Regions from separate parts of the Streptomyces sp. NPDC090088 genome, predicted to be linked through region 4. Evidence: riboswitches for the same ligand, from Rfam matches in the RefSeq annotation. Region 4 holds a riboswitch; each other region holds the start of a gene.
What was found. A riboswitch is a leader RNA that binds a small molecule or an ion and turns the genes downstream of it on or off. The one in region 4 is predicted to bind cobalamin.

Region 1: another riboswitch for cobalamin. It lies ahead of metE (5-methyltetrahydropteroyltriglutamate--homocysteine S-methyltransferase); the one in region 4 lies ahead of ACIPSJ_RS13195 (ribonucleoside-diphosphate reductase subunit alpha).
Region 2: another riboswitch for cobalamin. It lies ahead of ACIPSJ_RS04840 (prenyltransferase/squalene oxidase repeat-containing protein); the one in region 4 lies ahead of ACIPSJ_RS13195 (ribonucleoside-diphosphate reductase subunit alpha).
Region 3: another riboswitch for cobalamin. It lies ahead of ACIPSJ_RS08245 (cobalamin biosynthesis protein); the one in region 4 lies ahead of ACIPSJ_RS13195 (ribonucleoside-diphosphate reductase subunit alpha).

Annotation. Positions count from the first base shown of each region.
Region 1 is NZ_JBIVDZ010000008.1:625,105-632,359, reverse strand. Features, by position in the region: gene metE (5-methyltetrahydropteroyltriglutamate--homocysteine S-methyltransferase) at 1-1,961, opposite strand, end outside; cobalamin riboswitch at 2,134-2,351, opposite strand; gene ACIPSJ_RS36690 (IclR family transcriptional regulator) at 2,349-3,092, opposite strand; gene mhpD (2-keto-4-pentenoate hydratase) at 3,167-3,964, shown strand; gene ACIPSJ_RS36680 (acetaldehyde dehydrogenase (acetylating)) at 3,961-4,896, shown strand; gene dmpG (4-hydroxy-2-oxovalerate aldolase) at 4,893-5,906, shown strand; gene ACIPSJ_RS36670 (isocitrate lyase/phosphoenolpyruvate mutase family protein) at 5,944-6,777, shown strand; gene ACIPSJ_RS36665 (carbohydrate binding domain-containing protein) at 6,856-7,255, opposite strand, start outside.
Region 2 is NZ_JBIVDZ010000001.1:1,085,574-1,092,828, forward strand. Features, by position in the region: gene ACIPSJ_RS04825 (ABC transporter ATP-binding protein) at 1-54, opposite strand, end outside; gene ACIPSJ_RS04830 (CbiQ family ECF transporter T component) at 51-1,211, opposite strand; gene ACIPSJ_RS04835 (SCO2322 family protein) at 1,204-1,824, opposite strand; gene ACIPSJ_RS04840 (prenyltransferase/squalene oxidase repeat-containing protein) at 1,821-3,041, opposite strand; cobalamin riboswitch at 3,151-3,280, opposite strand; gene ACIPSJ_RS04845 (phosphotransferase family protein) at 3,336-3,989, shown strand; gene ACIPSJ_RS04850 (hypothetical protein) at 4,185-5,228, opposite strand; gene ACIPSJ_RS04855 (XRE family transcriptional regulator) at 5,504-6,085, shown strand; gene ACIPSJ_RS04860 (hypothetical protein) at 6,168-6,740, shown strand; gene ACIPSJ_RS04865 (MAB_1171c family putative transporter) at 6,764-7,255, shown strand, end outside.
Region 3 is NZ_JBIVDZ010000001.1:1,853,883-1,861,137, reverse strand. Features, by position in the region: gene ACIPSJ_RS08265 (class II aldolase/adducin family protein) at 1-270, opposite strand, end outside; gene ACIPSJ_RS08260 (lysozyme) at 467-1,243, shown strand; gene ACIPSJ_RS08255 (inorganic phosphate transporter) at 1,420-2,658, shown strand; gene ACIPSJ_RS08250 (hypothetical protein) at 2,678-2,905, shown strand; cobalamin riboswitch at 3,057-3,199, shown strand; gene ACIPSJ_RS08245 (cobalamin biosynthesis protein) at 3,299-4,240, shown strand; gene ACIPSJ_RS08240 (cobyric acid synthase) at 4,237-5,769, shown strand; gene cobN (cobaltochelatase subunit CobN) at 5,766-7,255, shown strand, end outside.
Region 4 is NZ_JBIVDZ010000002.1:985,858-993,112, reverse strand. Features, by position in the region: gene ACIPSJ_RS13210 (GntR family transcriptional regulator) at 1-164, shown strand, start outside; gene ACIPSJ_RS13205 (DUF3311 domain-containing protein) at 288-557, shown strand; gene mctP (monocarboxylate uptake permease MctP) at 554-2,182, shown strand; cobalamin riboswitch at 2,364-2,512, shown strand; gene ACIPSJ_RS13195 (ribonucleoside-diphosphate reductase subunit alpha) at 2,638-5,019, shown strand; gene ACIPSJ_RS13190 (ribonucleotide-diphosphate reductase subunit beta) at 5,019-6,029, shown strand; gene ACIPSJ_RS13185 (hypothetical protein) at 6,088-6,276, shown strand; gene ACIPSJ_RS13180 (hypothetical protein) at 6,372-6,548, opposite strand; gene ACIPSJ_RS13175 (helix-turn-helix domain-containing protein) at 6,642-7,255, shown strand, end outside.

The DNA of each region.
Region 1 (7,255 bases), on a different contig from region 4:
TGGATCTGGGTGTCCGGACGGACTCCGGCGGTGGTGAGCCGGAACGCCTCGGTCGCCCACGCGAGGTAGGCGTCCCGGTCGGCGTCCCGCAGCGGCAGGGTCTCGCGCAGCGCGGGCTCGTCCACCTGGATGACGGAAGTCCCGGCGGCCTCAAGATCGTTGACCTCGTCGCGCAGGGCGAGGGCGACCTGCCGGGCGGTGTCGCCGAGAGGCTGGTCGTCACGGACGAACGACCAGGCCAGCATGGTCACCGGGCCGGTCAGCATGCCCTTGACCGGACGGTCGGTGAGGGACTGGGCGTACGACGTCCAGCGCACCGTCATCGGCTCGGGGCGGGCGATGTCGCCGGCCAGGATCGGCGGGCGGACGTACCGGGTGCCGTACGACTGGACCCAGCCGTGCCGGGTGGCCAGGTAGCCGGTGAGCTGCTCGGCGAAGTACTGGACCATGTCGTTGCGTTCGGGTTCGCCGTGCACCAGGACGTCCAGCCCGGCCTTCTCCTGGAAGGCGATCACCTCCTGGACCTCGGCCCGCACCCGGTCCTCGTACCCGGCCGTGCCGATCCGCCCGGCCCGCAGGTCCGCCCGCGCGGTGCGCAGTTCGTCGGTCTGCGGGAACGAGCCGATGGTGGTCGTGGGCAGCAACGGCAGCCGGAGACGGGCGCGTTGGGCGGCGGCGCGCTGGGGATACGGGTAGGAGCGGCGGGCGTCGAAGGCGGTGACGGCCGCCGCGCGGGCCCGGACGGCGGGGTCGTGGGTGATCGGCGAAGCCGCGCGGGAGGCCAGGTCGGCGCGGTTGGCGGCCAGTTCGGCCGCGATCGTGTCGGTGCCCCGGGCGAGGCCCCGGGCCAGGGTGACGACCTCGGCGGTCTTCTGCCGGGCGAAGGCCAGCCAGCGCAGGATCTGCGGCTCGATGTCCCGCTCGGCCGCCGCGTCCAGCGGCACATGGAGGAGCGAGCAGGAGGCGGCGACGTCGACCCGGTCCGCCAGGCCCAGCAGGGTGCCGAGGACGGCGAGGGACGCGGACAGGTCGTCGACCCAGATGTTCCGTCCGTTGACGACCCCGGCGACCAGCCGCTTGCCGGGCAGCCCGCCGACGGCGGCGAGGGCGTCCAGGTTGGCGGCCGCCGCCCCGGTGAAGTCCAGCGCCAGCCCCTCGACCGGGGCCTTGGCCAGCACCGGCAGGGCCTCGCCGAGCCGGTCGAAGTAGGAGGCGACCAGCAGCCGGGGCCGGTCGGCGCGGGCGCCCAGTTCGCAGTAGGCGCGGGCGACGGCGTCCAGCTCGGCCGGGGTGCGGTCCTGGACCAGGGCGGGTTCGTCCAGCTGCACCCACTCGGCGCCGGCCGCCCGCAGGTCGGCGAGCACCTCGGCGTACACCGGGACCAGCCGGTCGAGGAGGGTGAGCGGGTCGAAACCGGCGGGCACGCCGGGCGCCGGCTTGGCGAGCAGCAGATAGGTGACCGGCCCGACCAGGACCGGCCGGGCGGCGAGGCTGAGGGCCAGGGCCTCCCGCAACTCGCCGACCTGCTTGGCCGAGTCGGCCGCGAACACCGTGTCCGGACCCAACTCCGGGACCAGGTAGTGGTAGTTGGTGTCGAACCACTTCGTCATCTCCAGCGGCGCGACGTCCTGGGTGCCGCGGGCCATGGCGAAGTAGCCGTCCAGGGCGTCGGCCTCGACGGCCGCCCGGTGCCGCTGCGGGATCGCGCCGACCATGACGGTGGTGTCGAGGACGTGGTCGTAGAACGAGAAGTCGCCGGTCGGCACCTCGTGGACGCCGGCCCCGGAGAGCTGCCGCCAGGTGCTCCGGCGGAGTCCGGCGGCGGTGGCCCGCAGGGCGTCGGCGTCGACCCGGCCCTTCCAGTAGCCCTCGATCGCCTTCTTCAGCTCCCGGTTCGGCCCCTGACGGGGGTAGCCGTACACGGTGGCCCGGGCCACCGCGGCTGTGGACTTGCTGGTCACGGAGATCTCCTTCGCGAGATGAATCCCTGAGATCCCGGACGACGGGACGAGAGCGCGAAGGGGTGACGAACCGGACGGCAGCGGTCGTACGCGGCAATGCCGGTACGCGACCGTCCGTCCGATGTGTGCGCCGACCCGCCCTCGAGGTCACCGGGATGTCCGCGCACGAGTGGTTCGCGCACGGGCAGGTGGCAGGTCTTCGGACTCGCGGGCACGCCCTCCTGACCGGAGGACACCTACTGGCCGTCGCTTCCCGGACCCGGTGGATCCAGTGCGTATGACGGCGTTCGTTCCCACTCACCGCTGCGGGGCAGTCCCGGATTCCCACCGGGTTCCCTCTTGCGACGTCCCGTCTGGCGGACGGGACGAACCAGCTGCGGCGCCAGCCTAGCGCGACCGGTCGGGGGTGCGGGGAACTGTCCGCAGCGCCCGCGACAGCCCCAGCGCCGCCGTCCGCACCGCCGGGGCCAGCTGCGCCGGGCGGAACCGGCCGCACGGCACGGCGACCGAGAGCGCCGCGACCGCCGTGGGACCGTCGAAGACCGGCGCCGCGATGCAGCTGACGCCCGGCGCGGCCTCTTCCTCCTCGTAGGCCAGACCCGCGACCTGGGCCTGCTCGACGGCGGTGCGCAGCCGCCCCGGGTCGGTGATCGAGTGCGGGGTGAGCCGGGGGAGCGGCGCGGCCAGCACCTCCTCCACCAGCTCGGAGCCCGAGAACGCCAGCAGCGCCTTGCCGACCCCCGTGCAGCTCAGGGGCAGCCGGCCGCCGATCCGGGACGGCAGCCGCAGCACGTCGTGGCCGTGGATCCGCTCCACGTAGACCACCTCGTGGCCCTCGCGCACCCCGAGGTGCACGGTCTCGTGCGTGGCCTCGAAGAGGTCCTGGAGGAAGGGCAGCGCGGCCTCCCGCAGATCCTGCCGGCGCGGCACCAGCGAGCCCAGCTCGAAGAGGGCCCCGCCCAGCCGGTAGGTCTCCGCGTCCCGTTCCAGCAGACCGAGCCGGACCAGGTCGGCGCAGAGCCGGAACACGGTCGTCTTGGGCAGCCCGGACCGTTCGACCAGTTCCGTCAGACGGAACGCGCCGCCGTCCGGCCGGTAGCAGTCCAGGACGGCCACGGCCTTGTCGAGCATGCTCCCCTGTGCGCTGTTCCGTGTCACGGAACATATTTTGCCCGGTCTCGCGGAGCCCGCCTATACCTGTCGGCATGAGCCCCGACCTCGTCACCAAGGTGGCCGACGTCCTCGACGAAGCCACCCGCACCGGTACCCCCTGCGCCCCCGTCCGCGCCCTGCTCCCCGAGGGCGACATCGAGACCGCCTACGCGGTGCAGCGGCTCCATGTGGAGCGGGGGGTGGCGGCCGGCCGCCGGCTGGTGGGCCGCAAGATCGGGCTGACCTCGCCCGCCGTGCAGCGCCAGCTCGGGGTCGGGCAGCCCGACTTCGGGGCGCTCTTCGCGGACATGGCGGTCGGCGAGGGCGAGACCGTCGCCCCCGGACGGCTGCTGCAGCCCAAGGTCGAGGCCGAGGTCGCCCTGGTGCTGGGCGCGGACCTGCCGCACCGCGACCCGACCGTCGCCGACCTCCTGCGGGCCACCGCCTTCGCGCTGCCCGCGCTGGAGATCGTGGACAGCCGGATCGCCGACTGGGACATCACCATCGTCGACACCGTCGCCGACAACGCCTCCTGTGGCCTGTTCGTCCTCGGCGGCACGCCCGTCCCGGTGGACCGCGTCGACCTGCGGGCCGTCCGGATGACGCTGACCCGGAACGGCGAGACCGTCTCGCGGGGCACCGGCGCCGACTGCCTGGGCAGCCCGCTCACCGCCGCACGCTGGCTCGCCGCCACCCTCGCCGGGCTCGGCGACCCGCTGCGGGCCGGCGACATCGTCCTGACCGGCGCGCTCGGCCCGATGGCGGCGGCCGCCCCGGGCGACGAGTTCACCGCCCGCATCGAAGGCCTCGGCACGGTCGGGGCAGTCTTCGCCACCGAGGGAGCAGCATGACCACGAAGGTCGCCGTGATCGGGTCCGGGAACATCGGCACCGATCTGATGATCAAGGTCCTCAGGCTGTCGGAGAGCCTGGAGATCGCCGCGATGGTGGGTATCGACCCGGAATCGGACGGCCTGGCCCGCGCCCGCCGCCTGAAGGTGGCCACCACCCACGAGGGCGTCGACGGTCTGGTGGCGATGGACGCCTTCGAGGATGTGTCGCTCGTCTTCGACGCCACCTCGGCCGGCGCCCACCGCCGCCACGACGAGGTCCTGCGCGCGCACGGGAAGAGGGTCGTCGACCTCACCCCGGCCGCGCTCGGCCCGTACGTCGTCCCGCCCGTCAACGGCGACGCCCACCTGGACGCCCCCAACGTCAACATGGTCACCTGCGGCGGCCAGGCCACCATCCCGATCGTCGCCGCGGTGAACGCCGTGACCCCCGTCCACTACGGCGAGATCGTCGCCTCGATCTCGTCGCGCTCCGCCGGACCCGGCACCCGCGCCAACATCGACGAGTTCACCGAGACCACGTCCGCCGCCATCGAGAAGGTCGGCGGCGCGGCCCGCGGCAAGGCGATCATCGTGCTCAACCCGGCCGAACCGCCCCTGATCATGCGGGACACCGTGCACTGCCTGGTCGGCGACTGCGACGACACGGCGGTCACGGAGTCGGTGGAGCGGATGGTCGCGCGCGTGCAGACCTACGTCCCCGGCTACCGCCTCAAGCAGCAGGTGCAGTTCGAACGGGTGGCCGCCGACGATCCCCTGAACACCCTGGCCCCCGGCGGGAACGCCGTGAAGGTGTCCGTCTTCCTGGAGGTGGAGGGCGCCGCCCACTACCTGCCCGCCTACGCGGGCAACCTCGACATCATGACCTCGGCCGCGCTGCGCACCGCCGAGCGCATGGCCGCCACCAACGCCCCGGAGGTGGCGTCCCGATGACCCGTCCCAGCCTGTACGTCCAGGACGTCACCCTGCGGGACGGCATGCACGCCGTCCGCCACCGCTACACCGTCGACCAGGCCCGCACCATCGCCGCCGCCCTCGACACGGCCGGGGCCCGCGCGATCGAAGTCGCCCACGGCGACGGCCTGTCCGGCTCCAGCGTCACCTACGGCGCCGGCGCGCACACCGACTGGGAGTGGATCGAGGCGGTCGTGGGCGCCGTGCGCCGGGCGATCCCCACCACGCTCCTCCTCCCGGGCATCGGCACGGTCCACGACCTCAAGCAGGCCCACTCCCTGGGCATCCGCTCGGTCCGCATCGCCACCCACTGCACCGAGGCCGACATCTCCGCCCAGCACATCGCCGCCGCGCGCGAGCTGGGCATGGACGTGGCGGGCTTCCTGATGATGTCCCACCTCGCCGAGCCCGCCGAACTGGCCCGCCAGGCACAGCTCATGGAGTCCTACGGCGCGCACTGCGTCTACGTCACCGACTCCGGCGGCCGCCTCACCATGGACGGCGTCCGCGACCGCGTCCGCGCCTACCGTGACCTCCTCGACCCGGCCACCGAGCTGGGCATCCACGCCCACCACAACCTCGGCCTGGGCGTGGCCAACTCGGTCGTCGCCGTCGAGAACGGCGTCACCCGCGTCGACGCCTCCCTCGCCGGCCAGGGCGCCGGGGCCGGCAACTGCCCGCTGGAGGCGTTCATCGCGGTCGCCGACCTCATGGGCTGGGAGCACGGCTGCGAGCTGTTCCCGCTGATGGACGCGGCCGACGACGTCGTACGACCGCTACAGGACCGCGAGGTGCGGGTGGACCGCGAGACGCTCACCCTCGGCTACGCGGGCGTGTACTCCAGCTTCCTGCGGCACGCCGAGGCCGCGGCCCGCAGGCACGGCCTGGACACCCGGGCGATCCTGGTCGAGGTGGGCCGTCGCAAGCTGGTCGGCGGTCAGGAGGACATGATCACGGACATCGCCCTGGATCTCGCCGGGAGCCGATGAGGCCTGGTTGTCAGTGGCGGCTGACAGACTGGTCGGCGTGGACACAGAACGCAGTGAACTGGCCGCACGCTTCGTCGAACTGCACCGGGAAGGCTGCTTCCTGCTGCCCAACGCCTGGGACGCGGGAAGCGCCCGGATCCTGGAGTCGGCCGGGTTCCCGGCCGTGGCCACCACCAGCGCGGGCGTGGCCTTCTCGCTGGGCCGCCCGGACCACGACTACGGCGGTGACCGGGTCGACCGCGACACCATGGTGGGCCGCGTCGGCGAGATCGTCGCCGGGGTGCGGATCCCGGTGAGCGCGGACCTGGAGGACGGCTTCGGCGAGGCGCCCGAGACCGTCGCCGAGACGATCGCGCTGACCCTCGGGGCCGGGGCCGCGGGCGGCAACATCGAGGACTTCACCGGCGAGCGCTCCCGGCCGCTGTACGACCCGGAACTGTCGGCCGACCGGATCCGTGCCGCCCGCCAGGTGGTCGACGCGGCCGGCGAGCCGTTCGTCCTGGTCGGCCGTACCGACGTGCTGCTCACCGGCGGCCCGCTGGCGGAGGCCGTGCGCCGGGCCAACGCCTATCTGGCGGCTGGCGCGGACTGCGCGTTCGTCCCGGGCGCGGCCGACGCGGGGACGATCGGCACCCTGGTGAAGGAGATCGACGGGCCGCTGAACGTGGTGATGGGGCTGACGGGCGCTGCCCTGTCCCTGGCCGACCTGCGCGAACTCGGGGTGCGCCGGGTCACGGTCGGCGGCAGCATCGCGCGGGCGATGTACGCGCGGCTGCTGGGCGCGGCACGGGAGCTGGCGGACCGGGGGACCTTCTCCTACGCCGACAACCAGATCTCGCAGACGGACCTGAACGAGCTCTTCGGAAGATGACGAGCTCTTCGGAAGATGACGGAACGGGCGGGCCGGTGACCCGGCCCGCCCGCCCGCTCGTCGATCCGCCGTCTGCCGTTACGACAGCTTGATCAGCGAGTAGTCGTCGCAGTAACCGGCCGCCGAACCGGAGTTCTTGTAGCAGTAGACACCGGCGGAGGTGGTGGAGACGCCCGTGGTGAAGAAGAGGGGCTGCTGGGCGTAGGACGTGGTCGAGGCCCTGAGGTACGTCTCCGTACCGCCGAAGCTCTTCACGCCCACCGCGACCTCCTCACCGGCGGTGGCCACCTTGGCCCAGCCGACCAGCAGATAGGTGCCGCTGGAGGTGAGACCGCTGACGGTCTGGATGGCACCGCTGGCACTGACCCCGGTCTGGAGCGCGTAGCTGCCGGAGCGGGCGTTGGAGGCGACCACACCGGACGCCGTACCGGTGGACTGGACCCACGGGGTCAGCGCGCCGGTCTCGTAGCCGGGGTTG
Region 2 (7,255 bases), on a different contig from region 4:
GGCGGGCCCGGCCGCGCCCTCGTACGTCACCGAGACATCCTCGAAACGGATCACGACGGCTCCTTCGGCACGACGAACGCGGGCAGCAGACCCAGCAGCACGGCGGCCGCCGGCCACAGCGGAAGCGTGGGGGCGACCAGCGGTACGACCCCGGGACGCAGCCCGTCCGGATCGCGTACGGCGGCCACGGCGATCAGCGCGGCGACGGCCGCCCCCGCCCCCGACACCAGCCAGGCCCGCGCGTCCCACGGATCCGGCCGGTACCGCGTCCGCATCGAACGCCGGCCGCCGAGCCGCAGCCCCGCCAGCGCGGCGACCACCCCGGCGAGCAGCACGGGCACCCCGTAGCCGCCGCCGTCCGCCGCCAGCAGCCCGTACGTCCCCGCGCAGACGCCCAGCAGACCGCCGAGGGTGAGCGCGGCCGTCGTACGCCGCACCCCGGCGGGGACGTCCGCGCTGCGGCCGTATCCCCGCGCGTCCATCGCGGCGGCCAGGGCGACCGACCGCTCCAACGCGCCCTCCAGCACCGGGAGTCCGACCTGCAGCAGCCCGCGGACCCCCGAATCGGGACGGCCCCGCAGCCTGCGCGCCGCCCGCAGCCGTCGGCCGTCGGCGATCAGGTTCGGCGCGAACGTGAGCGCGACGACCACGGCCACGCCCAGCTCGTACAGGGCCCCGGGCAGCGACTTCAGCAGCCGCGCCGGACTGGCGAGCGCGTTCGCCGCCCCGACGCAGATCAGCAGCGTGGCGATCCGCAGCCCGTCGTACAACGAGAAGACCACCCCCTCGGCGGTGACCCGCCCGCCGAGCCGGATGCCCTGCGCCCAGTGCGGGAGCGGGACTTCGGGAAGGGTGACGAGCGTGTGCGAACCGGGGATCGGCGAGCCGAGGACGACGGTGAACACGAGACGCACGAGGAGAACGGCGAGGGCCAGCTTGGCGAAGCCCGCGTAGGAGCGGGCCCACGGGGCGGACCGGCTCCGGCAGACGGCCACGACGTAAGCGGTCACGCTGATGAGAAGGGCGAGGAGGAGGGGGTTGGCGGTACGGGACGCGGCGACCCCGAGCGAGAGCGACCAGAGCCACCAGGCACCGGGATGAACGGGGGAGCGGTACGGGTGCCGGGGGGTGGGGCGCCCCGTCAGGGGCGCGGGGAACTGCGCGACCAGCCCCCACCCGCCCGCAGCCGAGCGACTGCCGCGTTCACGCATTCTTCCGCCGCCGCGCCTGCCAGAACGCCCCCGCGGCAAGAACCACGACGACTCCCGCCCCGGCCAGCAACCCCACCGACGGCCCGCCACCGCCGCCCGATGTACCGTCCGCCGTCATCGCCTCCCCGCACCCCTTCCCGGGATACCCGGCGATCGCACACAACAACGCGTTCGCGTCGTACCGCAGCGGCTTCGCCACCGCCGCCAGCGCCTCCGCCGTCGTCGCGTCCGCAGCCACCACCGCGCACGCGGTCCGGCGAGCGGGCGGGCGCTCCCCGGACGGCGCGTCGGCCGTCGTACCGAAGTCGACGACCAGCGCCACCCGCTTCTTCCCCGCGACCGCGTCCGTGCTGCCGCAGATGCTCCCGAAGTCCGCCGTCCCGCGCGGCTGCGACGCGTCCGCGGAGTCCTCGCTCACCGCGAACCGGAAACCCTCGACGGAACCGTCGGCGGGCCGCGCCGTGGAGGGCCCCTGGGTGGCGTACGTCCAGCGCGAGCCGTCCCGCTCCCAGAAGGACCAGTAGCGGTACCCGACGGCCTGCGCCGGAACGGCGACCGCGCACAGCGCCACCGCGGCCACGAGCAGCAGCACCGCACGGCGGACGGCGGTCACAGCTGCTGCTGCTTCCGGCGGCCGCTGAGCAGGAAGCCGATGCCGATCCCGGCGACGAGACCGGTGCCGACGATCCACCAGACATTCGTGCCCGACGACTTCTTCCCGTCGTTCTTCTCCTCGGCGTGCCTGGTGGCGGCCGCCACCGGGGCGGGCCCGGTCGCGTTGAGGGCCGTCACCAGGTCCGTACCGCCGAAGTTCCGCGGGTCCTTGCCCATCGCGTGGGCGGCGAAGACCAGTTCGGCGTAGGCCGCGGGCCCGCTCTGCCTCGCCCACCGCACGGAGTTCGCCTCCAGCCAGGCGTACGGCTTCTTCGCGGTCCGCGTCCCGCCCTGCGCGGCCATGGCGACGACCGCGTCGGCGGTGTTGCCGTAGTCCGGCTGGGGCTTGGCGCCGGCGAGCACGGAGACCAGGTGGCCCTTCTCGTCGACGGCGTCGGCGAGGTACGCGGCGCCGTTGCGGGCGACCTCCTGCCGGGTGAGGGCCTGGTCGGAGTCGGCGCAGACGTGGCCGTCCGCCGGGGCCTTCCCGGCCGTCGGCGCGAAGCCCTTGCCGAGGGCGCCGAGCACCCCGGCGGCCGTCGCGTCCGCGTTGGCGGTCAGCTTGCCGTCCTTGCCCGGCTGGTAGGCGAGACCGCCGCCACCGTCCTGGCCGCACCGGATGGACCACGTGGCGAGGAGGCCGTACGGCGACTTGTCCGCGCTCGCGCCGGCCGCCGCGAGCGCGCCGACGACCACGCCGGTGGAGTTGGTGTCGCTGGGCGAGCCCGGGGCGTAGCCCCAGCCGCCGTCCTTGTTCTGCTGCGACTTCAGCCAGGTCACGGCCTTGCCGGCGGCGGCGTCGTGCCCGCCGACGGCCGTCAGCGCCTGTACGGCGGCGGCCGTGCTGTTGGTGTCGACGGTCACCTTGGCGTCGCAGGCCGCCGTCGGCTCGGCGCGGAACGCGGCGAACGCGCCGCTCGCGCACTGCTGCCCGGCCAGCCAGTCCACCGCCTTCGCGGCCGGGGTCACCCCGACCGTGCGCTGCGCGAGCAGGGCGAGCGACTGGCGCCAGACGCCGTCGAACGTGGGGTCCGCGCTGCCGTACAGGCCCGACGGGAGCACGGCCGAGGCGGACGGGGACGGGGTGCCGGCGGCCAGTGCGGCCGTGGCGGGCGTGGCGGCACCGATGACGGCGGTGGCGGCCAGCACCGCGGCGCTGCGGCGGAGGACGTTCATGGTCGGCGGGTGCCTCTCCCTGCGGGGGAGCCGGGCAGCACGGGACACCCCGGCGGCTCGGCTCCGCGAACCTCGACGGTGCCGTGCGCCGGCGGACACCGGCGCACCTGAGCCGATCAACGTCCCGGGCGGGGCAGTCCGGCTCACCGCCGACGGCGGATCACGGTTGCGGGTCAGCGCCGGAATTGCACCGGCTTCCCCCCGTACGGGTGATGACGACCCGGCTACTTTACCGGCCGTCTACAAGAAACTGAGAGGGGGCTGTGCGCAGGACCGATTCGTTATGGTCATGCCATGACGGGGAGACTGCTCGGCTCGGGCCGCTCGGCCGACGTGTACGAGATCGACGAGGCGTGGGTGCTGCGCCGGGACCGGGAGGGCTGGGGGGACGCGGCGGCCGAGGGCGCGGTGATGACGTACGTACGGGAGCACGGGTACCCGGCGCCCCGGGTGCGGCCCTCCGGGTCCCGGACCGAGCTGGTCATGGAGCGGCTGGCGGGGCCGACCATGCTGGCGGTGCTGCTGTCGGGGGAGATGGGCGCGGAGGAGGGCGGCGCGCTGCTCGCCTCGCTGCTGCGGCGGCTGCACGCCGTGCCCGGGCGGGACCCGGCCGACCCCGGCGCCCGCGTGCTCCACCTCGACCTGCATCCCGACAACGTGATGCTCACCCCCGACGGTCCCCGGGTCATCGACTGGACCAACGCGGAGGACGGCCCGCCCGGCCTCGACTGGGCCATGTCCGCGGTGATCCTCGCCCAGGTCGCCGTCGGCGAGATGCCCGACGTCCACCCCCTCCTCGCGGCCCTCCTCGCCGACCCCTCCGAACTCACCGGGGCCGGCCTGACGGAGGCACTCCGACGGCGCGCCCTCAACCCGACGATGAGCCACCGGGAGGTCGAACTCCTGGGCGAGGCGGAGAAGTTGATACGGCGACTGACCGGGCTGTAGACCGGCGACCGGCCGGCTCGGTTCCGGGGCTGCCGCCGGACCGAGCTGCGGGACTGTCGCCCGGTCGGGCTGCGGGACTGTCGCCCGGTCGGGCTGCGGGACTGTCGCCCGGTCGAACTATGGGACCGTCGGCCGGTTTGGCTTCGGCCTCGTCGGTCGGGAGGGCGTGCTCGGCCGTCCGCCGTGCGCCGGGTGCTAGGCCGCCGTGGCGAACGGGGCGATGTGGGCGGTGAGGTGGCGGGCCATGCGGCGGAGGGCGTCCTCGCAGGCGGAGGGGGTGTCGGCGGTCGCGACCCAGAGGGCCAGCCGGTCGTCGGCGGTGGCGTGCCGGCCCTCGGTGACGTGGCTGCCGGTGTCCTGGGTGAGGATCATGCGGTCGGCACCGGGTTCCTGGGCCGCGTCGGGGGAGAGGTCCAGGTGGTCGAGGCGGCCGGTGGCGGCCGGGTAGGCGAACTGGATCGCGGCCGCCCGCTGCCGGGTGGGCGTGGTGTCCGGGACCTCGCCGGTGGCGAGCGCCGCGGCGGCCTGGGCGAGGTCGACACCGGTGGCCCGCCGGACGAGGAGCGGGATCAGGTCGCCCGGGAGGTACGGGGTGACGCCGGTGACCCGGGGGCCGCGGTCGGTGAGGGTCAGCCCGATGTGCAGGACACCCCGGGTGAGACCGAGGGCGTGCACGGTGCGGTCGACGGCCAGCCGCAGGAAACGGTTGTGCAGCAGGCCGTCGTGGGCGTGCACGAGATGCCGCAGCGGCTGCCGGGCGGGGGCCGGGCCCAGGGTCGTACGGGTGATGGCCGCGATGCGGATCTCGCCGTCCAGGACGACCGTCTCGGCCGAGACCCGGGGCGCGCCCGGACCGGCGCCCGGATCGTCGACCGGGACCGTGCGGTCCGCCAGCAGCGCGCGCAGCGCGGCCGGGTCGGCGCAGGCGGCGGCCGTGGCGGGGGAGAGGCCGGGCAGCCCCAACTGCCCGGCGATCCTGGCGGCGGCGACCGCGTACTCGCCCGAGTGGGTCAGCACGCCGCGGACCCGGTGCCGGGCCGCGAACCGCACCACCGCCGATGCCGTCGCCCCGTCCTTGCCGGGGTCCGCCGCGAGCTGACCGGCCAGGCACGGACGTGCCCAGTCGGGCGGCGCGGGGTCCACCAGCACCACCGGGCGGGCCGCGGCGACGCGCGTCAGGACGAACTCGTCGTACGCACGCCGACGACCGGCCCCGAGGAGCAGGACAGGCTGCGACATCGGTTCGCCTCACCTTCTGGGGAGGAGGCGGGGCGGCTGGTCGCCCCGGGTGCCGCTCCCCCATCGGCGGCACCCGGGGCGGGTCGGTTCGACCGTGGCCTGGTGAGGTGATCCTTTCCTGTCGGACCGTCATATGTCAACGATTGCTGCCCTGTTCCGCAGTGGTCCTTGTCATGTCTGGTGGCCGGGACCGAGGATTCGATAGCCTCGCGTCTGCTCGGCCGGGCAACCCGCCGACGCCGAACGGTCGTTGACATGTGTTCAGGGGGATCTTGGTGAGTGACGCCCATGCCCCGCTGACCGGCGTTCTGGAGCGGCTCGGGGAGCTGACCGGACGGCCCGGGCGGCTGTCCGAGGTGCTGGACGTCGCCGAACTGTCGTACCGCACCGGGATCCCCGTCGGAGCCGTCGCCGAACTGCTCGCCGGCCGGGCCGCGCCCGAGGCGGGGCTCGCCGAACGGGTGCGGCAGCGGCTGGACTTCATCCGGGAGAACCGGCGCCGGCCCGACGGCAAGCGGTACTCGCTGGGGGAGCTGGCGGCGATCGCCGGCACCAGCAGGCAGTGGCTGAGCGAATGGCGCAAGAGCGGCCTGCCGAGCCTCGAACACACCGACCGGCTACGGCGGTTCTTCGGCCTGCCGCCCGGCTTCTTCACCGCCGACGAACCCGAGGCGCTCCACGAGGCGCTCCAGCCGGTGCTCCAGTGGTACGAGGCACAGGCCGACCCGCTGTCCCGGCTGCGCGAGAGCGGACTGGGCCGGCTGGCCGCCCGTGCCCCGCAGATGAACGCCCGGCAGCTCGCCACCCTCGCCGACCTGGCCGAGATGATCATCACCTCCGAGGGCGCCGCCAACTGAGCCCGGAGCAGGCCGACTCACGACTTCGAGGACACCCCATGCCCTTAGGAACGACGCCGACCACCCGGGAGGACGACGACGCATGAGCCCGAGACGATCGCCCAAGCGGTTCCTCGACCGGCTCGTCCGGGACACCGCCCGCACGCTGGAACCGCCGACCGGACCCGAGGCGTTCCTGCACGCGCTGTGCGACACCCTCGGCCCGGCACTGGACCGCCCGGTCCGGCTCAGGTTCGTCGCCTTCCCGCCGGGACTCGACGTCTCCGGGATCACCCTCGCCACGGACGACGAGTACATCGTCGTCGTCGAGGAACGGGCCGCCGACGCCCACAAGTTCGTGATCGCCGGGCACGAGATCGGCCACATCCACTACGGCACGCTGGACGTCCACTACCCGGACGGCACGCCCGCCGCCGCCCGCCGGCTGCTCGCCCGGTCGAACGAGGACGTCCCCTGGGACCGGGTCGTCGCGCTGGCCACCCGCTCGCCCGCCGCCCCCGCCGCGCAGGCCGAGTGGGAGGCCGAGGAGTGCGGGCTGCGGCTGGCCGCCAAGTTCCGCAAGGTGGTCGGGCCGTACGCGGCGACCGGCCGCACCACCCAGGACACCCTGACCGACCGGCTGTCGTCCTCGCTGGGCAACATCGGCGGCCCGTGATGGGCGGTGGCCGGCACTGGGACATGGCGGGTTCCTTCGCCGCCTACGCGATCCCGGCCGTGCTGATGGCCGTGGCCTTCGTGATCAAACTGCCGCTGCTCAGACGCGCCTGGCAGGACCCGATCCTGCGGGCCACCGCCCTGCTGCTCGGCATCGGCGCGATCGTCTTCGCCTCGCTCCCGCCGGGCAACCTGCACCGCATCAACGAGCTCACCGGTGTGCCCAACTTCGCCGGTGTCTGGGTCTATTCGCTGCTGACCGCCTACTCCGGCGCCTGCCTCTGGCTGATCATCACCTGGCGCGAACCGCCGTCCGCCGCCCGGCGCCGCAGGACCCGCCTGGTGTGGGCCGCGTACGCCGTGACCATCGTCGGCCTCTGGGTGACCTTCGCCCTCGGCGACCACCACGTGGAACGGCTCCGCGACCTCGACACGTACTACGCCGACACCCCCTGGATGCGCGAGCACACGCTGCTCTACCTCCTCGCGCACATGGTGTCGGCCGTGGTCGCCGCG
Region 3 (7,255 bases), on a different contig from region 4:
GAGGTCCACGCCCGTCATGTCGTCGTCGGTGAGCCGGTCGTAGGGCACGCCCGACGGTGTGACCAGCACGGTGTCGCCGACGCGCACCGAGACGTTGCCGGAGGTGCCGACGACCAGTCCGTCGGTCACGGTGCGGCGGGCCGTGGCGACGAGTTCCCGCCAGGCGCTCGCCTCCGCCGCGCGTACATCGCGCCTTCGCGGCTCCGACACACCCTGTGCGCCACCCCGTTCAGCCCGCCCGTCACGCTCGTCCCGCCACCGCTCAGCCATGGCTCGATCCTGTCAGCCGACGCCCCGAACGGCCCGCGCGGCAGGGCACTTTAGGCCGGGTGTCCCGAATCCAGTAGAGCGCAAATCACTGCAAAGAGCCCTATGTCAAGGCTTGGCTGAAGATCGCCGATCATAGGCCGATCTTCCAATAATCTCTGGACGATTTTCCGTGCGCGTTGCCATTCCGGGGGGAAACATGGCCCGTGACAGCTCTCCGCCGTACCGCCACCGCCACCGCCGTCGCCACCGCGTCCGCGGCCTCGCGGCGTCCGTGGCGGCGCTCGCCCTCGTGGGGGCCGCGACCGCGCTCGCCGGGGCGCCGGCGTCCGCCGCGGACCCGCCGAAGGGGCACGACGTCTCCTCGCACCAGAAGAACGTCGACTGGTCGGGCGCCAAGGCGAAAGGCGCCCGGTTCGTCTACATCAAGGCGACCGAGTCCACCACCTACCGCAACCCCTACTTCAGCCAGCAGTACGACGGCTCGCGCAAGGCGGGGATCCTGCGGGGCGCGTACCACTTCGCCCTGCCGGACAAGTCGTCGGGCGCGCGGCAGGCCGCCTACTTCGTGAGCCACGGCGGCACCTGGACCGCCGACGGCTGGACGCTGCCGCCCGCGCTCGACGTCGAGTACAACCCGTACGACAAGAAGCACCGGTGCTACGGGCTGAGCAACTCCGGGATGGTCCGGTGGATCAGGTCCTTCAGTGACGAGCTGAAGCGGGAGACCGGCCGGCGGCCGGTGATCTACACGACCACCCACTGGTGGAACCTGTGCACCGGCGGCAGCAGCGCCTTCGCCGCCGACCACGCGCTGTGGATCGCCCGCCACGGCTCGGCGGACGCGGGAACGCTGCCGGCCGGATGGTCGTACTGGACCTTCTGGCAGTACGACAACAGCGGCAGCCTGCCGGGTGACCAGAATCTCTTCAACGGGTCGATGGGCCGGCTGAGGTCGTTCACCCTGGGCCGCTAGCCGCGAGGCCGACCAAGGGGCGCCTGGGCCGCCGGACCGGAAACGGAACGGCGGCCCGGGCGTCCTTCTTCACAGACCCGATCAGTGACACTCCAACGCCCACCCCAGTTCACCTTCCGTTCATCCAGGTTGCCTACGGTCCAACGGCTGATGACCTCTAAAGATTGTCTGGGTAAATGGAAAGCTTCTCGCTGATCCTCGCGATTGTGGTCGTCACCGCACTCGCGTTTGATTTCACGAACGGTTTCCACGACACCGCCAACGCGATGGCCACGACCATCTCGACCGGCGCGCTCAAGCCCAAGATCGCGGTGACCATGTCCGCCGCGCTCAACCTGGTGGGCGCCTTCCTCTCCGTGGAGGTCGCCAACACGATCTCCAAGGGCCTCGTCGACGAGAACGGCATCCGCCCCGAGGTCATCTTCGCCGCCCTGGTCGGCGCGATCCTCTGGAACCTCGTGACCTGGCTGGTGGGCCTGCCCTCCAGTTCCTCGCACGCCCTCATGGGCGGTCTGATCGGCGCCACCGTCGCCTCGGCCGGCTTCGGCGCGGTCCACGGCGACGTGCTCGTCGCCAAGGTCCTGCTGCCGGCGGTCGCCGCCCCGCTCGTCGCGGGACTCGCGGCGACGCTCGCCACCCGCCTGTCCTACGCGCTCTCGAAGAACGCCGAGGACGAGGCCACCCGCAAGGGCTACCGCGCCGGCCAGATCGCCTCGGCCGGCCTGGTCTCGCTCGCGCACGGCACCAACGACGCGCAGAAGACGATGGGCATCATCACCCTCGCGCTGATCGCGGGCGGTTCGATCGCCCCCGGCTCGAACCCTCCCACCTGGGTCATCCTCTCCGCCGGTCTCGCCATCGCGCTCGGCACCTACATCGGCGGCTGGCGGATCATCCGCACCATGGGCAAGGGTCTGACCGACCTTCAGCCGCAGCAGGGCTTCGCCGCCCAGACCAGCGCGGCCACCGCCATCCTGGCCTCCTCCCACCTCGGCTTCTCCCTCTCCACCACGCATGTCGTCTCCGGCTCGGTGATGGGCGCGGGCCTCGGCCGCAAGGGCGGCACGGTCCGCTGGTCCACCGCGACCCGCATGGTGATCGCCTGGCTGCTCACCCTCCCGGCCGCCGCGCTGGTCGGCGCGCTCGCCGAGTCCGTGACGGACCTCGGCGACTGGGGCACCGCGGTCGTCGCCGTCTTCCTGGTGGCCGCCAGCGCCACGATCTGGAAGCTGTCCCGCCGCGAGGTCGTGGACAGCGCCAACGTCAACGACACCGAAGCCGGCGAGCCGGCCGGTGTGGTGACCGCGGCGATCGCCGCCGTGACCCCGCCGCCCGCGGGCACCGTCACGGACGGCCTGACGGCCACCATCCCCTCCCCCGCCGCTCCCGCGACCGACCCGGCCGCCACCGTCTGACCCCCGAGGAAGAACCGACATGAACATCGACTGGGCAGCCATCGGCTCCGTCTTCGGCGTCAGCCTCGTGGTCGCGGTGGGCCTGGTGGCCCTCTTCACCCTCGGCATCAAGGGCCTCTCCGCCCGCGAACGCGCCACCGCCAGGGGCAACTCGGCGGCCCTCGCCGTGACCGCCGCCTACCTCTGCTTCGCGGGCTGCGCGGCCGCCGTGGCGTACGGCATCCACCTGATCGTGGCCAAGGCCTGACCGAGGCCCGGAAGGCTCCTCCCCCGCACGTTCGGGGAGGAGCCTTCGTCATGCACTTCGTCACGCCCTTCGCTATGCCCCAGGAGTCCCGCCGGGCAACCGGTGTGGGCCTTCGCACACTCTCCCCTCGCAGGTCAACGGCAAGTTGACGGCTCTTCCGGGGGCGTGGTGGACTTCCTGAGCCATGTACGGCGGCAAGAGAGGAAGCCGGTGTGAATCCGGCGCGGTCCCGCCACTGTCACCGGGGTAGCAATCCCCGGGAGCCAGGAACTCTCACCGCCGGTCTCGTCGAACCAGGGCGTGGACACCCTGAGTGAGGACATATCGCCATGCGCGGCTGCCGATCGAGGTTCCGTACCCGGCCCTTCCCCGACCCCTCGGCCGGCTGAGCCGATGGGTGCCGATCGCGTCTTCGCGTACGGCGCCGCCGCCGGCCTTCTCGGTGACCTGCTGCTCGGCGATCCTCGCCGGGGGCATCCGGTCGCCGCGTTCGGGCGGGCGGCCGGGGCCGTGGAACGGGTGCTGTGGCGGGACCACCGCGGGTGGGGCGCGCTGCACACCGCCGTGTGCGCCGGCGGCGCCGTGGCGCTGGGCGCCCTGACCCAGCGGGTCGTACGACCGTCCACCGCCGCGTCCATGGCGCTCACCGCCGCCGCCACCTGGGCCGTCGTCGGCGGCACTTCGCTCGCCCGCGAGGCCCGGGCCGTCGGGCACGCCCTGGAGGCGGGGGACGTCGAGGCCGCCCGTGCCCGGCTGCCGCATCTGTGCGGGCGGGACCCGCAGGCCCTGGACGCCGACGGGATCGCCCGGGCCGTGGTGGAGTCGGTCGCCGAGAACACCAGCGACGCCGTCGTGGGCGCGCTGGTGTGGGGGGCCGTGGCCGGGGTGCCGGGGCTGCTGGGCTTCCGGGCGGTGAACACGCTGGACGCCATGGTCGGGCACAAGTCGGCGCGGTACCGGCGCTACGGCTGGGCCTCCGCCCGGCTGGACGACGTCGCCGGGTGGCCGGGGGCGCGGCTGACGGCCGTACTGGCCACGGTCGCCGGTGGCGATCCCCGGGGTGCCGTACGGGCCTGGCGGGCCGACGCCGCGAAGCATCCGAGTCCCAACGCCGGGCCCGTGGAGGCCTCGTTCGCGGGGGCGTTGGGGGTGCGGCTCGGGGGGACGTTGTCGTACGGCGGCCGGGTCGAGCACCGGCCCGTGCTGAATCGGAAGGGGCGGGCCGTGGCGGTCGCGGACATCAGGCGGGCGGTACGGCTCTCCCGTCGCGTGGGGGTGCTCGCGCTCGGCGCGACCGTCACCGCACGCCTCGTCGCGAAGGGACGGACGTCATGAACGGTGGTCTCCTCGTCGCCGGCACCACCTCCGACGCCGGCAAGAGCGTCGTCACCGCCGGTATCTGCCGGTGGCTGGTACGGCAGGGGGTGAAGGTCGCGCCGTTCAAGGCGCAGAACATGTCCCTCAACTCCTTCGTCACCCGCGAAGGCGCCGAGATCGGCCGGGCGCAGGCCATGCAGGCGCAGGCCTGCCGCGTCGAGCCGACCGCGCTGATGAATCCCGTGCTGCTCAAGCCGGGTGGCGAGCAGAGCAGTCAGGTCGTGCTGCTCGGGAAGCCGGTCGGTGAGCTGAGTGCGCGCGGCTACCACGGCGGGCGGCAGCAGAAGCTGCTCGGGACCGTGCTCGACTGTCTCGCGGAGTTGCGGGGCACGTATGACGCGGTGATCTGTGAGGGGGCCGGCAGTCCCGCCGAGATCAATCTGCGGCGGACGGACATCGTGAACATGGGGATCGCGCGCAACGCGCGGCTTCCCGTGCTGGTCGTGGGGGACATCGACCGCGGCGGCGTGTTCGCCTCCTTCTTCGGGACCGTCGCGCTGCTCTCGCGGGAGGACCAGGAACTCGTCGCCGGGTTCCTCGTCAACAAGTTCCGGGGGGATGTCTCCCTGCTGGAGCCCGGGCTGGACATGCTGCACGGGCTGACCGGGCGCCGGACGTACGGCGTCCTCCCCTTCCGGCACGGCCTCGGCATCGACGAGGAGGACGGGCTCCGGGTCTCGCTGCGCGGGACCGTCCGCGAGTCGGCCGTCGCCCCGCCCGTCGGCGCGGACGTGCTCCGGGTCGCGGTCTGTGCCGTCCCCCTGATGTCCAACTTCACGGACGTGGACGCGCTGGCCGCCGAACCCGGGGTCGTGGTGCGGTTCGTGGACCGGCCGGAGGAGCTGGCCGACGCCGATCTCGTCGTGATTCCGGGGACCCGGGGGACGGTCCGGGCCCTGGAGTGGCTGCACGAGCGGGGGCTCGCGGACGCGCTGCGCCGCCGGGCCGCCGAGCAGCGGCCGGTCCTCGGCATCTGCGGCGGCTTCCAGATCCTCGGCGAGCACATCGAGGACGAGGTCGAGAGCCGGCGGGGGCGGGTGGAGGGTCTCGGGGTGCTGCCCCTAAGGGTGCGGTTCGCCCCCGAGAAGATCCTTACCCGGCCGGAGGGGAGGGCACTCGGCGAGCGGGTCGAGGGGTACGAGATCCATCACGGGGTCGCCGAAGTCACCGGCGGGGACGCGTTCTTCTCCGATGACGAGGGACGCCGCCTGGACGGGTGCCGGGTCGGGCAGACCTGGGGCACGCACTGGCACGGCTCCCTGGAGTCGGACGGTTTCCGGCGGGCCTTCCTGCGCGAGGTGGCGGCCGCCGCGGGCCGCCGGTTCGTGCCGGCCCCCGACACCTCGTTCGCCGCGCTGCGCGAGGAGCAGCTCGACCGGCTCGGCGACCTGATCGAACAGCACGCGGACACCGACGCGCTCTGGCGGCTCATCGAGTCGGGCGCGCCGCAAGGACTGCCTTTCATTCCACCGGGAGCGCCCGCATGAGCACTGTGTTGTTGTTGTCGACCGCCGACACCGATCTGCTGGCGGCCCGGGCCGCCTCCGGTGCCGACTACCGGATCGGCAATCCGACGCGCGTCGACGTCGCCGAGGAGCTGCCCGCGCTCGTCGAGGGCGCGGACATCGCCGTCGTACGGCTGCTCGGCGGCAAGCGGGCCTGGGAGGACGGGCTCGCCGCGCTGAAGGCCGCCGGGATCCCGACCGTGCTGCTCGGCGGCGAGGCGGTGCCGGACGCCGAGTTGATGGCCGAGTCGTCGGTGCCCGCCGGTGTGGTGGCCGAGGCCCTCAAGTACCTCGTGGAGGGCGGGCCCGCCAACCTGCTGGAGCTGTCCCGGTTCCTCTCCGACACGGTGCTGCTGACCGGTGAGGGGTTCGACGAGCCGCGGAAGATGCCCGAGTACGGGGTGCACGGCTCCTACGAGGTCCGAGACGGCCGTCCCACGGTCGGCGTGCTCTTCTACCGGGCGCATGAACTGAGCGGCAACACCGCCTTCGTGGACACCCTGTGCGAGGCGATCGAGGCGCGGGGCGCCAACGCCCTTCCGGTGTACTGCGGTTCGCTGCGCGGGGCGGACGCCGGGCTGTACGAGACCCTCGCCGGGGCGGACGCGCTGGTCGCCACCGTGCTGGCGGCCGGCGGCACCCACGCCTCGCACGCCTCGGCCGGCGGCGACGAGGAGGCCTGGGACATCGGCGCGCTCGCCGACCTCGACGTGCCGGTGCTGCAGGGCCTCTGCCTGACCTCCTCGAAGAGCGCCTGGGACGAGTCCGACGCCGCCCTCTCCCCCATGGACGCGGCGATGCAGGTCGCCATCCCGGAGTTCGACGGACGGCTGATCACGGTCCCGTTCTCCTTCAAGGAGCAGGGTCCGGACGACGTCCCGGTGTACGTCGCCGACCCCGAGCGGGCCGGACGCGTCGCCGGAATCGCCGTACGGCACGCCCGGCTCAGGCACAAGCCGAACGCGGAGAAGAAGGTCGCGCTGGTCTTCACCGCGTACCCGACCAAGCACTCCCGGGTCGGCAACGCGGTCGGTCTGGACACCCCCGCGTCGGCGGTGCGGGTACTGGACGCCCTCGCGGCGGCGGGTTACGGGGTCACCGAATACCCCTCCGGCGGCGATGAGTTGATCCACCGGCTCATCAACGCCGGCGGGCACGACGTCGAGTGGCTGACCGAGGAGCAGCTGGCCGCCGCGCCCGCGCGGGTGCCGCTGGCCGACTACCGGGCGTGGTTCGAGAAGCTCGACCCGGAACTGCGGGACGCGATGACGGAGGCGTGGGGGGAGCCGCCGGGCTCGCTGTACGTCGACGGGGACGACATCGTGCTCGCTTCCCTGCGGTTCGGGAACGTCGTCGTGATGATCCAGCCGCCGCGCGGCTTCGGGGAGAACCCGATCGCGATCTACCACGACCCGGACATGCCGCCGTCGCACCACTACATGGCCGCCTACCGCTGGCTGGAAAACTC
Region 4 (7,255 bases):
CCCCGCGCGAGGCCGGCCTGCTCGGTACCGACGTCGGCCTGCCGATGCTGATGCTCTCCCGGCACTCCCTGGACCGCGAGGGCCAGCCGGTGGAGTGGGTGCGCTCGGTGTACCGCGGCGACCGCTACAAGTTCGTGGCCCGCCTCAAGCGCCCGCAGGACTGACGCGAAGCACCCTTCACAGAATCGACATACCGATGGCCCGACGGCTACTTCCGCTGCCGTGACACCGTGACCTAGATTGCCTGCGCATTACACAGGCGAACGGTGAGGGGACGGAGCCGCGGTATGTCGGATGTACCTGAAGTGAGGCAGTCGGTGGTGACACCGACACGCGTGGTGATCGCCGTCTGCCTCGTCGCGCCCTTCGTGGCGATGCTGTGGGTGGGCTCGTACGCCAAGACGGACCCGGAGTTCATCGGGATCCCGTTCTTCTACTGGTACCAGATGCTGTGGGTGCTGATCTCCACCGCGCTCACCATGACCGCGTACCAGCTGTGGCAGCGCGACCAGCGCGCCCGCAAGGCCGCGAGCACGAACGGGGGTGCGCAGCGGTGAAGGACGGTGTGAACGGCGTCGCGCTCGGCGTCTTCATCTTCTTCTTCCTGGCCGTCACGGTCATGGGCTTCCTGGCCGCACGCTGGCGCAAGGCCGAGAACGAGCACTCGCTCGACGAATGGGGCCTGGGCGGCCGGTCGTTCGGCACCTGGGTCACCTGGTTCCTGCTCGGCGGCGACCTCTACACGGCGTACACCTTCGTCGCCGTACCGGCGGCGATCTACGCGGCGGGCGCGGCCGGCTTCTTCGCGGTGCCGTACACGATCCTGGTCTACCCGCTGATCTTCACGTTCCTGCCCCGGCTGTGGTCGGTGTCCCACAAGCACGGCTATGTGACGACGTCGGACTTCGTACGCGGCCGCTTCGGCTCCAAGGGGCTCTCGCTCGCGGTCGCCCTGACCGGCATCCTGGCAACGATGCCATACATCGCGTTGCAGCTCGTGGGCATCCAGGCGGTCCTCGACGTGATGGGCGTCGGCGGCGGCGACGGCACCAACTGGTTCGTGAAGGACCTGCCGTTGCTCATCGCCTTCGGTGTCCTCGCGGCCTACACCTACTCCTCCGGCCTCCGCGCCCCCGCCCTGATCGCGTTCGTGAAGGACGGGCTGATCTACCTCGTCATCGCGGTGGCGATCATCTACATCCCGATCAAACTGGGCGGCTTCGACGACATCTTCGCCAAGGCGGGCCAGGCGTTCGCCCAGACCAACCCCGCGACCGGCAAACCGCGCGGCGCGCTGGCACCGGCGGAGGCGGGCCAGTGGACGTACGCCACGCTGGCGTTGGGCTCCGCGCTCGCCCTGTTCATGTACCCGCACTCGATCACCGCGACGCTCTCCTCCCGGAGCCGTGACGTGATCCGCCGCAACACCACGATCCTGCCGCTGTACTCGCTGATGCTCGGCCTGCTCGCCCTGCTGGGCTTCATGGCCATCGCGGCCGGAGTCAAGGTCACCAACGGCCAGTTGGCGATCCCCCAGCTGTTCGAGAACATGTTCCCGGACTGGTTCGCGGGCGTGGCGTTCGCGGCGATCGGCATCGGCGCCCTGGTCCCCGCGGCCATCATGTCCATCGCGGCCGCGAACCTCTTCACCCGCAACATCTACCGGGACTTCATCAAGCCGGACGCCACGCCGAAGCAGGAGGCCCAGGTCTCCAAGATCGTCTCCCTGCTGGTGAAGGTCGGCGCGCTGGTCTTCGTCCTCACCATGGACAAGACGGTCGCCATCAACTTCCAGCTCCTGGGCGGCATCTGGATCCTACAGACCTTCCCGGCCCTGGTCGGCGGCCTGTTCACCCGCTGGTTCCACCGCTGGGCCCTGCTCGCGGGCTGGGCGGTCGGCATGGTCTACGGCACGGCCGCGGCCTACGGCGTCGCCTCCCCCACCCAGAAGCACTTCGGCGGCAGCGCCAAGGAGATCCCCGGCATCGGCGAGATCGGCTACATCGGCCTCACGGCGTTCGTGATGAACGTGGTCGTCACCGTGGTCCTCACCTTCGCCCTCAAGGCCCTCAAGGCCCCCGAGGGCATCGACGAGACCAAGCCGACGGACTACACGGCGGACGCGGGCGACCCCGGCGTCCAAGCCGAACTCCCCCCGGCCGTCGCGGGAAGCGCCCACTAGAACGCGCCCCCCAGGGGCGCGGGGCTGCATCGATTTGCGGCTCCGCCGCGTGGGCGCGAGCAACCACGACGAACCCGCAGCGGGCCACCGAGAGCACCCCCCTCGGCGGCCCGCTGCTCGTATCTCACCGTACAGATCACCTGACGCTCCGACACCTCCACGACACAACATCTGGGGGTGACACGACAACCCGGCACTAGATGTATGCTCATGCTCGCTGCCGCCACAGGGGAATCCGGTGCGAATCCGGAACTGTCCCGCAACGGTGTACTTGTGCGTATCTGCGCACGAGAGTCAGTCCGAGGACCTGTCGACAGCACGCCCGGCCAATCCGGCCCGGGTGTTCTGACGTCCGGGCCTCGTGGAGTGGGCCAGGGTCTCTCGACGCGCCCCCGCGCGCTCGCGCTGCCCGCTGCCCTCCGCCAGGCCCCGTGCCGAGCGAGGGAGAGCCCCACGTGACCATCGCGCCAGCCGAACCGGCTTCAGCGACCACGACCGTGCCGGAGACCGACGGTCCCGGAACGGCCCTGCTGCGGATCCTGACCGAGCTGACCGCCGACCTCCCCTACGCCGACCCCGGCCGGGTCGCCGCCGCCGCGCTGCGCGGCCGGTCCGCGCGGGCCGACGAGTCGGAGTTGCGCGAGCTGGCCACCGAGGCCGCCGCCGGTCTGATCTCGGAGGACCCCGCCTACTCGCGGCTGGCCGCCCGCCTGCTCACGATCTCCGTCCGCGCCGAGGCCGCCTCGCAGGGCGTGACGTCCTTCACGGAGTCGGTCGCCGTCGGCCACCGCGAGGGCCTCATCGCCGACCGCACCGCCGAGTTCGCCCGGGTCCACGCGGCCCGCCTCGACGCCCTGGTCGACCCGGCCGCCGACGACCGCTTCGGCTACTTCGGCCTGCGCACGCTGCACAGCCGCTACCTGCTCCGCCACCCGATCACCCGGCGCGTGATCGAGACCCCCCAGCACTTCATGCTCCGGGTCGCCGCAGGCCTCGCCGATGGGGGTACCCCCTCTGGGGGAGACACCGCACGCGCACTGGACGAAGTCGCCGCGCTCTACCGGCTGATGAGCCGCCTCGACTACCTCCCCTCCTCCCCCACCCTCTTCAACTCCGGCACCCGGCACCCCCAGATGTCGTCCTGCTACCTCCTCGACTCCCCGAAGGACGAGCTGGACTCCCTCTACGACCGCTACCACCAGGTCGCCCGCCTCTCCAAGCACGCCGGCGGCATCGGGCTGTCGTACAGCAGGATCCGTTCGCGCGGTTCGCTGATCCGCGGGACCAACGGGCACTCCAACGGCATCGTGCCGTTCCTGAAGACGCTGGACGCCTCGGTCGCCGCCGTGAACCAGGGCGGCCGGCGCAAGGGCGCGGCGGCGGTCTACCTGGAGACCTGGCACTCCGACATCGAGGAGTTCCTGGAGCTGCGCGACAACACGGGTGAGGACGCCCGCCGTACGCACAACCTGAACCTCGCGCACTGGATCCCGGACGAGTTCATGCGCCGGGTCAACGCCGACGAGCCGTGGTCGCTGTTCTCCCCCTCCGACGTGCCGGAGCTGGTGGACCTGTGGGGCGCGGAGTTCGACGCGGCCTACCGCAAGGCCGAGGCCGACGGGCTGGCCCGCAAGACCATCCCGGCCCGCGACCTGTACGGCCGGATGATGCGGACCCTCGCGCAGACCGGCAACGGCTGGATGACCTTCAAGGACGCGGCCAACCGCACCGCGAACCAGACGGCCGTCCCCGGCCACGTCGTCCACTCCTCCAACCTCTGCACGGAGATCCTGGAGGTCACGGACGACGGCGAGACGGCGGTCTGCAACCTCGGCTCGGTCAACCTCGGCGCGTTCGTCGACACGGCGAGCGGTGACATCGACTGGGAGCGGCTGGACGAGACGGTCCGTACCGCGGTCACCTTCCTGGACCGGGTCGTCGACATCAACTTCTACCCGACCGAGCAGGCGGGCCGTTCGAACGCCAAGTGGCGTCCCGTCGGGCTCGGCGCGATGGGCCTCCAGGACGTCTTCTTCAAGCTGCGGCTGCCCTTCGACTCCCCCGAGGCCAAGGCGCTCTCCACCCGGATCGCCGAGCGGATCATGCTCGCCGCGTACGAGGCCTCCGCCGACCTCGCCGAGCGCTGCGGCCCGCTGCCGGCCTGGGAGAAGACCCGTACCGCGCGGGGTGTGCTGCACCCCGACCACTACGGTGTCGAGTTCACCTGGCCGGAGCGCTGGGCGGCGCTGCGCGCGCGGATCGCGAGCACCGGTCTGCGCAACAGCCTGCTGCTCGCCATCGCGCCCACCGCCACCATCGCCTCGATCGCGGGCGTGTACGAGTGCATCGAGCCGCAGGTCTCGAACCTGTTCAAGCGCGAGACGCTCTCCGGCGAGTTCCTCCAGGTCAACTCGTACCTGGTGGAGGAGCTGAAGAGCCTCGGCGTCTGGGACGCCCGCACCCGTGAGGCGCTGCGCGAGGCGAACGGCTCGGTGCAGGACTTCGTGTGGATCCCGCAGGAGGTGCGCGACCTCTACCGCACCGCCTGGGAGATCCCGCAGCGCGGCCTGATCGACATGGCCGCCGCCCGCACCCCGTACCTCGACCAGGCCCAGTCCCTGAACCTGTTCCTGGAGACGCCGACCATCGGCAAGCTCTCCTCGATGTACGCGTACGCCTGGAAGTCGGGCCTGAAGACGACGTACTACCTGCGCTCGCGCCCGGCGACCCGGATCGCCCGGGCCGCGCAGGCCCAGGCCACCGTGCCCGTACAGCAGACGACCGACGCCGTCGCCTGCTCCCTTGAGAACCCCGAGTCCTGCGAGGCCTGCCAGTAATGCCCAGTAACCAGAACCTTCTCGACCCCGGCTTCGAGCTGACTCTGCGCCCCATGCGCTACCCGGACTTCTACGAGCGCTACCGGGACGCCATCAAGAACACCTGGACCGTGGAGGAGGTCGACCTCCACTCGGACGTCGCCGACCTCGCCAAGCTCACGCCCGCCGAGCAGCACCTGATCGGCCGGCTGGTCGCCTTCTTCGCGACCGGCGACTCGATCGTGGCGAACAACCTGGTGCTGACCCTGTACAAGCACATCAACTCCCCGGAGGCGCGCCTGTACCTGTCGCGCCAGCTCTTCGAGGAGGCCGTGCACGTCCAGTTCTATCTGACGCTCCTGGACACCTACCTCCCCGACCCGGACGACCGCGCGGCCGCCTTCGCCGCCGTGGAGAACATCCCCTCCATCCGCGAGAAGGCCGAGTTCTGCTTCAAGTGGATCGACTCGGTGGAGAACCTGGACCGCCTGGAGTCCCGGGCCGACCGCCGCCGCTTCCTGCTCAACCTGATCTGCTTCGCCGCGTGCATCGAGGGCCTGTTCTTCTACGGCGCCTTCGCGTACGTCTACTGGCTGCGCAGCCGGGGTCTGCTGCACGGTCTCGCCACGGGCACCAACTGGGTGTTCCGCGACGAGACGATGCACATGAGCTTCGCGTTCGACGTCGTCGACACGGTCCGCAAGGAGGAGCCGGAGCTGTTCGACGACGAGCTCCGGCAGCAGGTCACCGACATGCTGCGGGAGGCCGTCGAGGCGGAGCTGCAGTTCGCCCGCGATCTGTGCGGTGAGGGTCTGCCGGGCATGAACACCGACTCGATGCGCCAGTACCTGGAGTGCGTCGCCGACCAGCGGCTCGGCCGGCTCGGCTTCGCCCCGGTGTACGGCTCGGAGAACCCGTTCTCCTTCATGGAGCTGCAGGGCGTCCAGGAGCTGACGAACTTCTTCGAGCGGCGCCCGTCCGCGTACCAGGTGGCGGTGGAGGGCACCGTAGACCTGGACGAGGACTTCTGAGCCGCCGTATTCCGGCTGCTTCAGGCCGAGTGCGTCCCCGGCCGACACCTTCCGCGAGGTGGTGGTCGTGCCGGGGAAGTACCAGCGCCGGCTGCCCGCCGAGGTGACGGTCACCCTGGTGCGACGTCGTCGGAGATCCAGTGGTCGCCGTCGTTCGGCGATCCAGGCGGGGTCGATGGTGAAGGTGGCCCGGCAGACCGACGTGGTCGCGCTCCTCTTCGCGCAGGACGACTCGAGTTGTCCTTGACGGTGATGTCGACCGGGTAGCGGATCGTCTTCGACGTCCCCACGATGACGTTGCCGCCGTTGTTGACGACGGCGCCCACCACCCGTCAGGAGAGGCTATGCGATCAGGGACTTTCCCCGGTGCGCGGTGTCCCTGGTCCGCCGCGCCGCCCTGATCTGCCGGTCCATGCGCCGGTCGCGCAGGACGCCGAGCACGGACGGGAGGGCCATGAGGGCCAGGATGCCGAGGACCAGGACCATTCCGATGAGACCTTCGATCTGGTTTCCGTTCATGGACACCACTGTGGCGCCGAATGCTCCTTACCGTGAGTGGCAGCACTGCCATGCATCCTCGAATTACTGCCAGCGGCGAGGCACACTGGCAGCATGCTGAAGAACGTGGCGACCGTACTGCTCGACGGTGTGCACCCCTTCGAGCTCGGAGTGGTCTGCGAGGTCTTCGGCCTCGACCGCTCCGACGAGGGGCTGCCGGTGTACGACTTCGCGGTGGTCTCGGCGGAGGGACCGTCGCTCGGCACCCATGTGCCGGGCCTCACCATCTCCACGCCGTACGGCCTCGACCGCCTCGACGAGGCCGATCTGATCGCCGTCCCGGCCTCCGACTCCAACGTCGCCCGGGACTATCCGCCCGAGCTGCTCGACGCGCTGCGCCGGGCGGTGGACCGGGGCGCCCGGGTGCTGAGCGTGTGCTCCGGCGTGTTCGTACTGGGCGCCGCCGGCCTGCTGGACGGGCGCCGGTGCGCCGTGCACTGGCGCCACGCGGACCTGCTGGCCCGCCGCTTCCCGCGCACCCGGGTCGAGCCGGACGTGCTGTACGTCGACGAGGACCCGGTGATCACCTCGGCGGGCACCTCCGCCGGTATCGACGCCTGTCTGCACCTGGTCCGCAAGGAACAGGGCCCCGAGGTGGCCAAGAAGATCGCCCGGCGGATGGTGGTGCCCCCGCACCGGGACGGCGGCCAGGCCCAGTACATCGAACG